2 regions of the Intestinimonas massiliensis (ex Afouda et al. 2020) genome follow, and region 2 is predicted to be linked to the other one. Evidence: a T-box and tRNA genes for the amino acid it is inferred to sense, from the RefSeq annotation. Region 2 holds a T-box; the other holds one or more tRNA genes.
What was found. A T-box is a leader RNA that pairs with one kind of tRNA and senses whether it is charged. The one in region 2 lies ahead of ileS (isoleucine--tRNA ligase), so its partner is inferred to be a tRNA-Ile.

Region 1: it encodes a tRNA-Ile, which carries the amino acid that the T-box ahead of ileS (isoleucine--tRNA ligase) is inferred to sense. The anticodon was not compared.

Annotation. Positions count from the first base shown of each region.
Region 1 covers NZ_LN869527.1:219-5,318, forward strand. Annotated here, with positions in the region: rRNA gene BN2154_RS00110 (23S ribosomal RNA) at 1-2,646, opposite strand, end outside; tRNA gene BN2154_RS00115 (tRNA-Ala) at 2,907-2,982, opposite strand; tRNA gene BN2154_RS00120 (tRNA-Ile) at 2,997-3,073, opposite strand; rRNA gene BN2154_RS00125 (16S ribosomal RNA) at 3,181-4,711, opposite strand.
Region 2 covers NZ_LN869528.1:518,380-525,850, reverse strand. Annotated here, with positions in the region: gene BN2154_RS02715 (helix-turn-helix domain-containing protein) at 1-77, shown strand, start outside; gene miaA (tRNA (adenosine(37)-N6)-dimethylallyltransferase MiaA) at 82-1,020, shown strand; gene hfq (RNA chaperone Hfq) at 1,069-1,302, shown strand; gene BN2154_RS02700 (biotin/lipoyl attachment domain-containing protein) at 1,321-2,604, shown strand; gene BN2154_RS02695 (YggS family pyridoxal phosphate-dependent enzyme) at 2,773-3,486, shown strand; gene BN2154_RS02690 (cell division protein SepF) at 3,517-3,987, shown strand; gene BN2154_RS02685 (DivIVA domain-containing protein) at 4,078-4,851, shown strand; T-box leader at 4,908-5,130, shown strand; gene ileS (isoleucine--tRNA ligase) at 5,200-7,471, shown strand, end outside.

The DNA.
Region 1 (5,100 bases), on a different contig from region 2:
GGACAACTGGTGCACCAGAGGTCTGTCCATCCCGGTCCTCTCGTACTAAGGACAGCTCCCTTCAAATCTCTTACGCCCGCAACAGATAGGGACCGAACTGTCTCACGACGTTCTGAACCCAGCTCGCGTGCCGCTTTAATTGGCGAACAGCCAAACCCTTGGGACCGAATTCAGCCCCAGGATGCGACGAGCCGACATCGAGGTGCCAAACCTCCCCGTCGCTGTGGACGCTTGGGGGAGATCAGCCTGTTATCCCCAGGGTAGCTTTTATCCGTTGAGCGACGGCATTTCCACGCACATACCGCCGGATCACTAACTCCAACTTTCGTTACTGCTCGGCCCGTCGGCCTCGCAGTTAGGCTGGCTTATACGTTTACACTCATTGCACGATTTCCGTCCGTGCTGAGCCAACCTTTGAGCGCCTCCGTTACCTTTTAGGAGGCGACCGCCCCAGTCAAACTGCCCACCTAACAGTGTCCCCCGACCGGATTCACGGCCGCAGGTTAGAAAACCAGCAAATCAAGGGTGGTATCCCAAGGGTGACTCCACCTAAGCTGACGCCCAGGCTTCCAAGTCTCCCACCTATCCTGTACATGATTTACCGATTTCCAGTATTAAGCTACAGTAAAGCTCCATGGGGTCTTTCCGTCTAGTTGCGGGTAACTGGCTTCTTCACCAGTACAACAATTTCGCCGGGTGGGCTGTTGAGACAGTGCCCAAATCGTTACGCCATTCGTGCGGGTCAGAACTTACCTGACAAGGAATTTCGCTACCTTAGGACCGTTATAGTTACGGCCGCCGTTTACTGGGGCTTCAATTCAGACCTTCGCTTGCGCTAAGCCCTCCTCTTAACCTTCCAGCACCGGGCAGGCGTCAGCCCATATACGTCATCTTTCGATTTAGCATAGACCTGTGTTTTTGGTAAACAGTCGCTTGGGCCTATTCTCTGCGGCCTGCCATAAGCAGGCTCCCCTTATCCCGAAGTTACGGGGTCATTTTGCCGAGTTCCTTAACAACCCTTCTCCCGTTGGCCTTAGGATTCTCTCCTCATCTACCTGTGTCGGTTTGCGGTACGGGCGCCTTAGTATTCCTCATGCCTTTTCTCGCCTCTGGACATCGGAGACTTCCCTACTATATTTCGGTCCCTTACGCCCCGGTCAACCAACGCCGGGGTTCCCCTATTCCAAAGTGTCAGCATGCTTAAAGTTCGGCGGCTACGGAATTTCTACCGTATGTGCATCGACTACGCCTCGCGGCCTCGCCTTAGCTCCCGGCTTACCTTGGGCGGACGAACCTTCCCCAAGAAACCTTAGATTTTCGGCCATTATGATTCCCACATAATTCTCGCTACTCATTCCGGCATTCTCACTCGAATACAGTCCACCGCTGCTTCCGCTGCGACTTCACCCCGTATTCGACGCTCCCCTACCCCTGTCCATTCGGACAAGCCCAAGCTTCGGTTACATGCTTAGCCCCGTTATATTTTCCGCGCAGAGTCACTCGACCAGTGAGCTATTACGCACTCTTTTAATGAGTGGCTGCTTCTAAGCCAACATCCTGGTTGTTTTCGCAACTCCACATCGTTTTCCACTTAGCATGTATTGGGGACCTTAGCTGTGGGTCTGGGCTGTTTCCCTTTTGTCCACGAGACTTATCTCACGTAGACTGACTGCCAGTCATCAATTCTGCGGCATTCAGAGTTTGATAGGGTTCAGTAACCTTATCGGCCCCTAGCCCATTCAGTGCTTTACCTCCGCGAATCTAAACTAACGCTAGCCCTAAAGCTATTTCGGGGAGAACCAGCTATCTCCGGGTTCGATTGGAATTTCACCGCTATCCACAAGTCATCGCCGGTCATTGCAACGAACGTGCGTTCGGTCCTCCATGGGGTTTTACCCCCACTTCAACCTGCTCATGGATAGGTCACCCGGTTTCGGGTCTATTGCAACGAACTTTATACGGGCTATTAACCCTCGGTTTCCCTTCGCCTCCGGTACTCAATACCTTAAGCTTGCTCGTTACAATAACTCGCCGGACCATTCTACAAAAGGTACCTCATCACCCATTAACGGGCTTTGAGTGCTTGTAAGCACAAGGTTTCAGGTTCTATTTCACTCCCCTCCCGGGGTCCTTTTCACCTTTCCCTCACGGTACTGCTCCTCTATCGGTCATCAGGTAGTATTTAGGCTTGGAGGGTGGTCCCCCCAGTTTCCCACCGGGTTTCACGTGTCCGGCGGTACTCTGGATCCTCACTAATAAGATTCAGTTTTCGTCTACGGGGCTCTCACCCGCTGTGGCCGGCCTTCCCATACCGTTCGACTAACCTATCTTACCGTTGTGTGAGTCCTCAACCCCGAGGAATAAATCCCTCGGTTTGGCCTCTTCCGCGTTCGCTCGCCACTACTAGCGGAATCTCTGTTGATTTCTCTTCCTCGCCCTACTTAGATGTTTCAGTTCAGGCGGTTCCCCGCGTACGCCTATTTGATTCAACGCACGCTGACAGAGTATTGCTCTGCCGGGTTGCCCCATTCGGAAATCTGCGGATCAATGTGTATGTGCCACTCCCCGCAGCTTATCGCAGCTTGTCACGTCCTTCGTCGGCTCCTGATGCCAAGGCATTCCCCTTGCGCTCTTTCTAGCTTGACCTTTCGCAGAACCTTTCTGGTTCTACGTTGATCATGAATTATGCAGGCTTCAAAGAGTTTTTAATTGGCTCATTGTTTTTACCCATTCACTAGAACAGCTAGACGCTATTCTAATTAAAGTTCCACAACATTGCTATTAATTGCCCTCTGTTGCTTGCTCTCAATACTTTCTCTCGTTGTTCAGTTTTCAAGGTGCAGACCTCTGACCATCAAGGTCAGATCTCAACATTCAACACCTCGTTGAGTGTTGAGATCCAATCTTGGTGGAGGTAATCGGACTCGAACCGGTGACCCCCTGCTTGCAAAGCAGGTGCTCTACCAACTGAGCTATACCCCCGCGCTCTTAAAAGGTGGTGGGCCCAAGTGGACTCGAACCACCGACCTCGCGATTATCAGTCGCGCGCTCTAGCCAGCTGAGCTATGGGCCCATAGCGTACACCCTCTAAATTAAACAACGTGAACCTACTCCACACACACCGCAGAGTCCTGACCTTAGGACGTTACGATAAAGCTCACTTTACCGAACTCTCCTTAGAAAGGAGGTGATCCAGCCGCACCTTCCGATACGGCTACCTTGTTACGACTTCACCCCAATTATCGAACCCACCTTCGGCCGCGCCCCCTTTGCAGTTAGGCTACGGACTTCGGGTGTTCCCGACTCTCATGGTGTGACGGGCGGTGTGTACAAGGCCCGGGAACGTATTCACCGCGGCATGCTGATCCGCGATTACTAGCGATTCCGACTTCATACAGGCGGGTTTCAGCCTGCAATCCGAACTGGGACGGCTTTTAGGGGTTTGCTCTGCCTCGCGGCTTTGCCTCCCTCTGTTAACCGCCATTGTAGTACGTGTGTGGCCCAGGACATAAGGGGCATGATGATTTGACGTCGTCCCCACCTTCCTCCGTTTTGTCAACGGCAGTCTCGCTAGAGTGCTCTTGCGTAGCAACTAACAATAAGGGTTGCGCTCGTTGCGGGACTTAACCCAACATCTCACGACACGAGCTGACGACAACCATGCACCACCTGTCTCTACTTTCCCCGAAGGGCACCTAATCCATCTCTGGTTCGTTAGTAGGATGTCAAGCCCTGGTAAGGTTCTTCGCGTTGCTTCGAATTAAACCACATACTCCACCGCTTGTGCGGGCCCCCGTCAATTCCTTTGAGTTTCAACCTTGCGATCGTACTCCCCAGGTGGGATACTTATTGCGTTAGCTGCGGCACGGAGGGGGTCAGACCCCCCACACCTAGTATCCATCGTTTACGGCGTGGACTACCAGGGTATCTAATCCTGTTTGCTCCCCACGCTTTCGCGCCTCAGCGTCAGTTATCGTCCAGCAATCCGCCTTCGCCACTGGTGTTCCTCCGTATATCTACGCATTTCACCGCTACACACGGAATTCCGATTGCCTCTCCGACACTCAAGAACTACAGTTTCAAATGCAGGCTATGGGTTGAGCCCATAGTTTTCACATCTGACTTGCAGTCCCGCCTACACGCCCTTTACACCCAGTAAATCCGGATAACGCTTGCCACCTACGTATTACCGCGGCTGCTGGCACGTAGTTAGCCGTGGCTTATTCAACAGGTACCGTCACTTGCTTCGTCCCTGTTAAAAGAAGTTTACAACCCGAAAGCCTTCTTCCTTCACGCGGCGTTGCTGGGTCAGGCTTGCGCCCATTGCCCAATATTCCCCACTGCTGCCTCCCGTAGGAGTCTGGGCCGTGTCTCAGTCCCAATGTGGCCGGCCAACCTCTCAGTCCGGCTACTGATCGTCGACTTGGTGGGCCGTTACCCCGCCAACTATCTAATCAGACGCGAGTCCATCTCAGAGCGATAAATCTTTGATATCAGTGCCATGCGACACCAATATATCATGCGGTATTAGCACAATTTTCACTGTGTTATTCCCCACTCCAAGGCAGGTTACTCACGCGTTACTCACCCGTCCGCCACTAAACAACCAATTCCATTGTCCGAAAACTCTTTCCTTGGCGTTCCGTTCGACTTGCATGTGTTAAGCACGCCGCCAGCGTTCATCCTGAGCCAGGATCAAACTCTCAATAAAATGGTATCTATACAGACCTCACAGCCTGCACAAATCATCTTATCGAAGCCTAATTCATAGCTTCAAAGAAATTAAATCGGTTCCCCATTCACAAACTTGCTTGCACAAATTTCCTGAATGGACAACAATTTGTCCTCTTCTGGTGCTTGTGTGTTTCACTTCACGTTGTTTAATTTACAAGGTGCACGCCGCAGCTCCGCGGCAGGGCCTTTATTGTATCACATCTCAGGCCCTTTGTCAAGAACTTTTTTCAGCCCTTTTTCGAAGGCTTTCCGCCGGTTCTCAACCGCTCGCCTCACGCGAACTTTTGTATTTTACTACATCCCGTTCGCTTTGTCAAGACCTTTTTTCAAAACCCTCCAGATTCCTCTCTCATCGGGCTCCTACTC
Region 2 (7,471 bases):
TTACAATTGATTATCTGATTGGAAGGGAACCGCCCTCCGGGGGGCCATCCTGTCCCACTCCAACCGACAGGCGGTGATCGTGTGCCGAATAAAATAGTCGTGGTCTGCGGCCCCACGGCCTCGGGCAAAACGGCCCTGGGCGTGGAGCTGGCCCTTCTCGCCGGGGGCGAGGTGGTCTCCGCCGACTCCATGCAGATCTACCGCGGCATGGACATCGGCACCGCCAAGCCCACCCCGGCGGAGATGCGGGGGGTCCCCCACCACATGCTGGACGTGGCGGACCCGGCCGAGGACTACTCCGTGGCCCGGTATGTAGCCGACGCCTCCGCCTGTGTGGAGGACATCCTGGCCCGGGGCAGGCTGCCCATCCTGGTAGGGGGCACGGGGCTGTATATCGACCACCTGGTCGCCGGACGGGAGTTTGCCCCCTTCTCCGGCCGCTGGCGGGAAAAGCTCCAGGCCCGGGCGGCGGCCCAGGGCGTCGCACCCCTCTATGACGAGCTCCGGCGGGTGGACCCCCAGCGGGCGGAAAAGCTCCACCCCAACGACGAGCGGCGCATCCTCCGGGCCCTGGAGGTCTGGTACGAGACCGGCGAGACCATCACCGCCCACGATCTCCGCACCGCCGCCCTGCCCCCCCGGTATGCGGCGGTGCGCATCGGGCTGAGCTTTGCCCGGCGCGCCGATCTGTGGGAGCGCATCGACCGGCGGGTGGACCAGATGGCGGCGGACGGTCTGACGGAAGAGGTGCGGGGGCTTCTGGCCTCCGGCGTGCCCCGGAGCTGCACCGCCATGCAGGCCATCGGCTATAAGGAGCTGGCCGCCGCCCTGGACGCAGGGGCTCCGGTGGACGGGGCCCTGGAGGAGATCAAGCTGCGCTCCCGGCAGTACGCCAAGCGCCAGCTCACCTGGTTCCGCCGGAACCCGGCGGTGAAGTGGCTTCTCTGGGAAAAAACGCCCGATCTTTCGCGGGCACGACGGGATGCGACAGCATATTTGGAAGAAAATGGATTACTATAAGTACACTTTACGGGGCCTGCGCCCCATAGAAAGAGGAGTGTACTTATGATGCAGAGACAGACAAGCCTACAGGATACCTTTTTGACCCGGGCCCGGAGGGCCAAAAGTCCGGTGACCGTTTTTCTGATGAACGGCTACCAGCTCCGGGGGATCATCACCGGGTTCGATTCCTTTGCCGTAGTCCTGGTGTCGGACGGCAAGCAGCAATTTATCTACAAGCACGCCATCTCTACCATCGCGCCCCTACAGCCTGTGCCGCTGGAGGGCGAGGAGGAGGGCTGACGGGAAACGAGGCGTGGCATGAAGCAGCCCACAATCATTACAAAAGTCGTCATGCTGGTGATCTTTCTGGCCAGTGTGGTCTACCTGGTGGGGGCCGCCTGGCAGATTTTCACCGACCCCTTTTCCACCATCATGACCTACGAGTATACGGTGGACGACGCGGCGGAGGCCACGGGCTGGCTGGTGCGCACCGAGCAGGTGATCCCCGGCCAGGGCTCCATTGTGGACGTGCTTCCCGACCAGGGGGAGAAGGTGGGGGCGGGCCAGACGGTGGCGGTGGTCTACCGGGACGAGACCGCCCTGGACCGCAGCCGCCAGCGCCGGGCCCTGGAGCTGAAGCTGCAGCAGCTCAACTACACCCTGCTGCGGGGGGAGGCCTCCTGGGACAACCAGCGGCTGGACCAGTCCATCACCGACGCCATGGCCCGCCTGCGCGCCTCGGCGGCGGCGGGGGACCTGACCGGCCTGGAGGAGCAGGCCCTGACGCTGAAGAGCCTGGTGCTCCAGCGGGAGGCCACCTATGACGGGGCGGCCTCCATTGACGCCCAGATTCAGGCCGTCCAGGCCCAGATCAACGCGTTGGACCAGGCCTCCGGCGCCGATACCACCGCGGTGAGGGCGCCGGTGGCGGGGACCTTCTCCGCCCTGGCCGATGGCTACGAGTCGGTGCTCACCCCCGCCGCGCTGAACAACCTGACCCCCCTGTCCCTGGAGACGCTCACCGCCCAGCCGGTCGCCGCGCCGGAGGGGGCGGTGGGCAAGCTCATCACGAAGGCCACCTGGTATTTCGCCGTCACCGTGCCGGAGGAGGTGGCCGCGCGGCTGGTGGAGGGCTGGTCGGTGCGCATCCGGTTTTCCCGGGACTGGTCGGGAGAGGTCGCCATGAAGACCGAGTCCATCAGCGCTCCCCAGGACGGGCGGACGGCGGTGGTCTTTTCCTCCGACCGGCATCTGGCTGACACCTCCCTGCTCCGCCGCCAGACGGTGGATCTCATCTTTGACAGCACCACCGGCATCCGGGTGCCCAAAAAGGCCATCCGCACCATCGACGTGACCCGGACCGACCCGGACACCGGCGAAAAGGTCCCCACCGGGGAGAAACAGGTGGGGCTGTATGTGCTGACCGGCGTCCAGGCGGAGTGGCGGCCGGTGGAGATCCTGGCGGACGACGGGGACTACTGCCTGGTGCAGAGCGTCCTGTCGGACAACCCCACCGCCACCGAACAGAAAAAGATGCTGCGGGCGGGGGACGAGGTGATTGTGGCCGCCGAGGATCTGTTTGACGGAAAAGTGGTGCGATAGCGTCGTCGCAAAGTCCGCTATGCTCCATTTCCGCCTAACGGCGAAAGCTGTGCCAGCTCCCTTGCTCCTCCTTTCCCCGGCGAACCCGCTTCGCTGGGCTTCGTCGGGGAGTGCCGGGCGGTGGGGGGTGAGCGCTTTTTATCAGTCCAGGTATGGAGGTGCTTACATATGTCGCTGTTGGAAAACATCGCAAAGGTAAAGAAGAACATTGCCGCCGCCGCCCGGTCGGCGGGCCGGGGCCCGGATGAGGTCACGCTGGTGGCCGCCACCAAGGTCCAGAGCTCGGACACCATCCGGGCGGCCATCGCCGCCGGGATCACCGTCTGCGGGGAGAACCGGGTCCAGGAGCTCACCGCCCATCTGGCCGACTACGCCTACGATGGGGCCCGGGTCCACTTCATCGGTCACCTCCAGACCAACAAGGTCAAGTATGTGGTGGGCCGGGTGGATCTGATCGAGTCGGTGGACTCCCCCCGCCTGCTGGAGGCCATCGACCGGCAGGCGGCCAAGCTGGGCATCGTGCAGGACATCCTGCTGGAGGTGAACATCGCCGGCGAGGAGAGTAAGGGCGGCTGTCCGGCGTCAGAGCTGCCCACTCTGGCCCGCCTGGCCCGGTCGGCGGGGCACGTGCGGCTGCGGGGATTGATGTGTATTCCGCCCGTTGCCGCCGCTCCGGGGGATAATTGTATGTTTTTCCGCAAAACCCGGCAGCTTTTTGTTGACATAAGAATGGAAATGGGCGATAATGATTCTGATATCGACTGTCTCTCCATGGGGATGAGCGGCGACTACGAGGACGCGGTTCGCGAAGGGGCCACTCTGGTGCGGGTGGGCACGGCCCTGTTCGGGCCCCGGCCGCCTGTGCACGCCGGAACGGTCTGACCGGCCGGGAGACGGAAAGGAAGTACATCTATGGGATTCATTGATGAATTGAAGCGTCTGGCCCGCCCCTATGAGGACGAGGAAGAGGACGAAGAGGCATTTGACGACTTTGAGCCCGTCTCCCGGGTGGAGCGCAAGGAGAAGCCCCGGGAGGCCACCGGCGCGCTGTACGCCGTGGACCCGGAGCCCCGCCGCAGCAATAAGGTGGTCAACATCCACACCACCACCCAGCTCCAGGTGGTGCTGGTGAAGCCCGACCGCTTCGAGAACGCCGCCGAGATCGCCGACCACCTGCGGGAGAAGCGCACGGTGGTGCTCAACCTGGAGTCCACCAACAAGGACATCGCCCGCCGCCTGCTGGATTTCCTGTCCGGCGTGGCTTACGCCAACGAGGGCAAGATCAAGAAGGTGGCCATCTCCACCTATATCATCACGCCCTACAACGTGGATATTTTAGGAGATCTGATCGACGAGCTGGAAAACAACGGGCTGTACTTCTAGGGCCGGGCGCACAGAACCGGTCCGTACAGAGAGAATGCCGCGGGCGGAGACGGCTCCGCCCTCTTGGGCTGAGAAACGGGGGAATGGCGTATGATGACTCCGCAGGAGGTCTCCCAGCACGCCTTTGCCAAGGCGTCCTTCGGGGGCTACAACATGGCGATGGTGGATGAGTTCTTGGATGTGCTCACCGAGGACTACTCCGCCCTTTACAAGGAAAACGCGGTCCTGAAGAGCAAGATGAAGGTGCTGGTGGAAAAGGTGGAGGAATACCGCTCCACCGAGGACGCCATGCGTAAGGCCCTGCTCACCGCCCAGCGGATGGCCGACGAGATGGTTCAGGATGCCCAGCGCAAGCAGGCCGAGCTGCTGGCCCAGGCGGAGGCCGAGGCCCGGAAGAAGGTAGAGGCCCTGCGGCAGGAGGTGGAGAACGAACAGCTCCGCCTGACCGCCGCCCAGAGCTCCACCGCCGCCTATGTGGGCAAGCTGAAGGAGCTCTACCAGCACGAGATGGAGTACCTGGGCGGTCTGTCCCAGCTCTCCGCCCCCGCTCCGGCCGCCGATCCGGTGGACGCCGCCGTCAGCGACATCGACGCCTCCATCCACAAGCTGATGGAGGAGAAGCCGGCGGAGGACCTGGAGGACACCAAGGAGCTGGAGCCCGTTACCACGCACGCCGGCGGCGAGAGCGGCGGGCTGTACGGGGATCTGACCGGCTATTCCGCCGCCCAGGCGGAGGCCGAGATGCCCGGCGAGAAGTCCGGCGCGCCGGAGGAGCCCGCCGCCCAGCGGGAGGAGGCCCCCGCCCGTCATCTCGACTTTAAGGGCCTGGAGCACCACTTCGGCAAGGACTACGAGATCAAGTGAGAAGGATTGGGCCTTGACAAAGGGCCTGGAAACGGATAAAATGCTTTGGCAATAGGTAAAACGCGTGGAAGAGGACGAGTAGCGCCCCCGGACCGCTCAGAGAGCCGCCGTTTTGGTGCGAGGCGGACGGGAGAGGGACGCGAAGGATCACCTCAGAGCGGCCCGGCTGAACCGAGTAAGCCGGGACGGGCGGCGGCCGTTATCCGTCTTTGAGCGGCCGCGGCATCCCCGCGGCAAGAAGAGTGGTACCGCAGAGGTTTCAGCGCCTTTGTCTCTTAGGGAGACAAAGGCGCTTTTTATCTTCCAGACAGGCAAAATGATTGATGATATAGAAGGAGAAACGCACCCATGGACTACAACCAGACCATCCATCTGCCCCAGACCGACTTCCCCATGCGGGCGGGTCTGCCCAAGCGGGAGCCCGAGATGCTCCAGGCCATGTACGACAAGGACCTCTACCACAAGATGGTGGGCCGCAACGACGGCAAGCCCCTCTTCGTCCTCCACGACGGCCCCCCCTATGCCAACGGCAGCATCCACATCGGCACGGCCCTGAACAAGATCCTCAAGGACATCATTGTCAAAGAGAAGAACATGACGGGCTACTGCTCCCCCTACGTGCCCGGCTGGGACACCCACGGCCTGCCCATCGAGTCCGCCATCCTGAAGGACAAGAAGGTGAAGCGGGACGAGCTGACCACCAGCGAGTTCCGGGAGAAATGCAAGGAGTACGCCCTGAGCTTCGTGGACAAGCAGCGGGAGCAGTTCAAGCGCCTGGGCGTGCTGGGCGAGTGGGACGACCCCTACCTGACCCTGAAGCCCGCCTTTGAGGCCAAGCAGGTGGAGATCTTTGGCAAGATGGCGGAAAAGGGCTTTATCTATAAGGGCATGAAGCCGGTGTACTGGTGCCCCCATGACCAGACCGCCCTGGCCGAGGCCGAGATTGAATACCAGGACGACCCCTGCACCACCCTGTTCGTCAAGTTCCCCGTCCGGGACGACCAGGGCAAGCTGGGCCGGTACGCCGACCTGAGCAAGACCTACTTCGTCATCTGGACCACGACGCCCTGGACCATCCCGGGCAACATGGCCATCTGCCTCAACGCCGAGTATGACTACGTGCTCCTCCAGGCCCCCAACGGCGAGGTCTATATCCTGGCCAAGGACCTGGCCGAGTCGGTCTGCAAGGCCGCCCACATTGACTTTGAGGCCTCCAAGGTGCTGGCCGTCCTCAAGGGCAGTGCGTTTGAACGGATGACCGCCAAGCACCCCATGTTCGACCGGGATTCCGTCATCCTCAACGGCGACCACGTCACGTTGGACGCCGGCACCGGCTGCGTCCACACCGCCCCCGGCTTCGGCGCCGACGACTTCAATATCTGCCGCCAGTACGACGCCGCCGGGCTGACCCATATCGGCACCCCCGTGCCGGTGAACGCCAAGGGCGTCATGACCGACGAGCGGTACAACGGCCAGTTCTACGCCAAGGCCAACGACATGGTGGTAGAGGATCTGGAGGCCGAGGGTTTCCTCCTGGCCAAGGAGGAGATCACCCACTCCTACCCCCACTGCTGGCGGTGCAAGCACCCCATCATCTACCGGGCCACCGAGCAGTGGTTTTGCTCCGTGGACGCCATCAAGGACGCTGCCGTGGCGGCCTGCGACGGCATCCGGTGGAAGCCGGACTGGGGCAAGGACCGCATGACGGGCATGATTACCGAGCGCAACGACTGGTGCATCAGCCGCCAGCGGGTGTGGGGCGTGCCCATCCCCATCTTCTACTGCGATTCCTGCGGGGCGGATATCGTCACCCCCGAGACCATCCGGCATGTGGCCGCCCTCTTCCGGGAGCACGGCTCCAACGTCTGGTTCGACCGGGAGGCCGATCGGCTGGTGCCCGCCGGGTTCCGCTGCCCCAAGTGCGGCCACACCCACTTCACCAAGGAGTCCGACATCATGGACGTGTGGTTCGACTCCGGCTCCACCCACGCCGCAGTGCTGGATGAGCGGCCCTACCTCCATTTCCCCGCCGATGTCTATCTGGAGGGCGGCGACCAGTACCGGGGCTGGTTCCAGTCCTCCATGCTGACCAGCATCGCCGCCAAGGGCGTGGCCCCCTATAAGCAGATCATCACCCACGGCTGGACCGTGGACGGCGAGGGCAAGGCCATGCACAAGTCCCTGGGCAATGCCGTGGGCCCCGAGGAGGTCATCAAGGACTACGGCGCCGACATGCTGCGCCTGTGGGTGGCCTCGGCCGACTATACCCAGGATATGCGCATCTCCAAGGACATCATGAAGCAGCTCTCCCAGGCCTATCTGAAGATCCGTAACACCGCCCGGTACATGCTGGGCAACCTGTGCGATTTCAACCCCGACGCCGACCAGACGCCCCTGGACCGGATGGAGGCGCTGGACCGCTTCGCCCTGGCCTCCTTCAACGACCTGGTCAAGACCGTCCGCGAGGCCTATGTCCGCTATGAGTTCCACGCCGTCTACCGGGCGGTGTACAACTTCTGCGTGGTGGATATGTCCAACTTCTACCTGGACATCATCAAGGACCGGCTGTATTGCGGGGACGCCCACGGCCGCCGCTCCGCCCAGACCGCCCTGTATACCA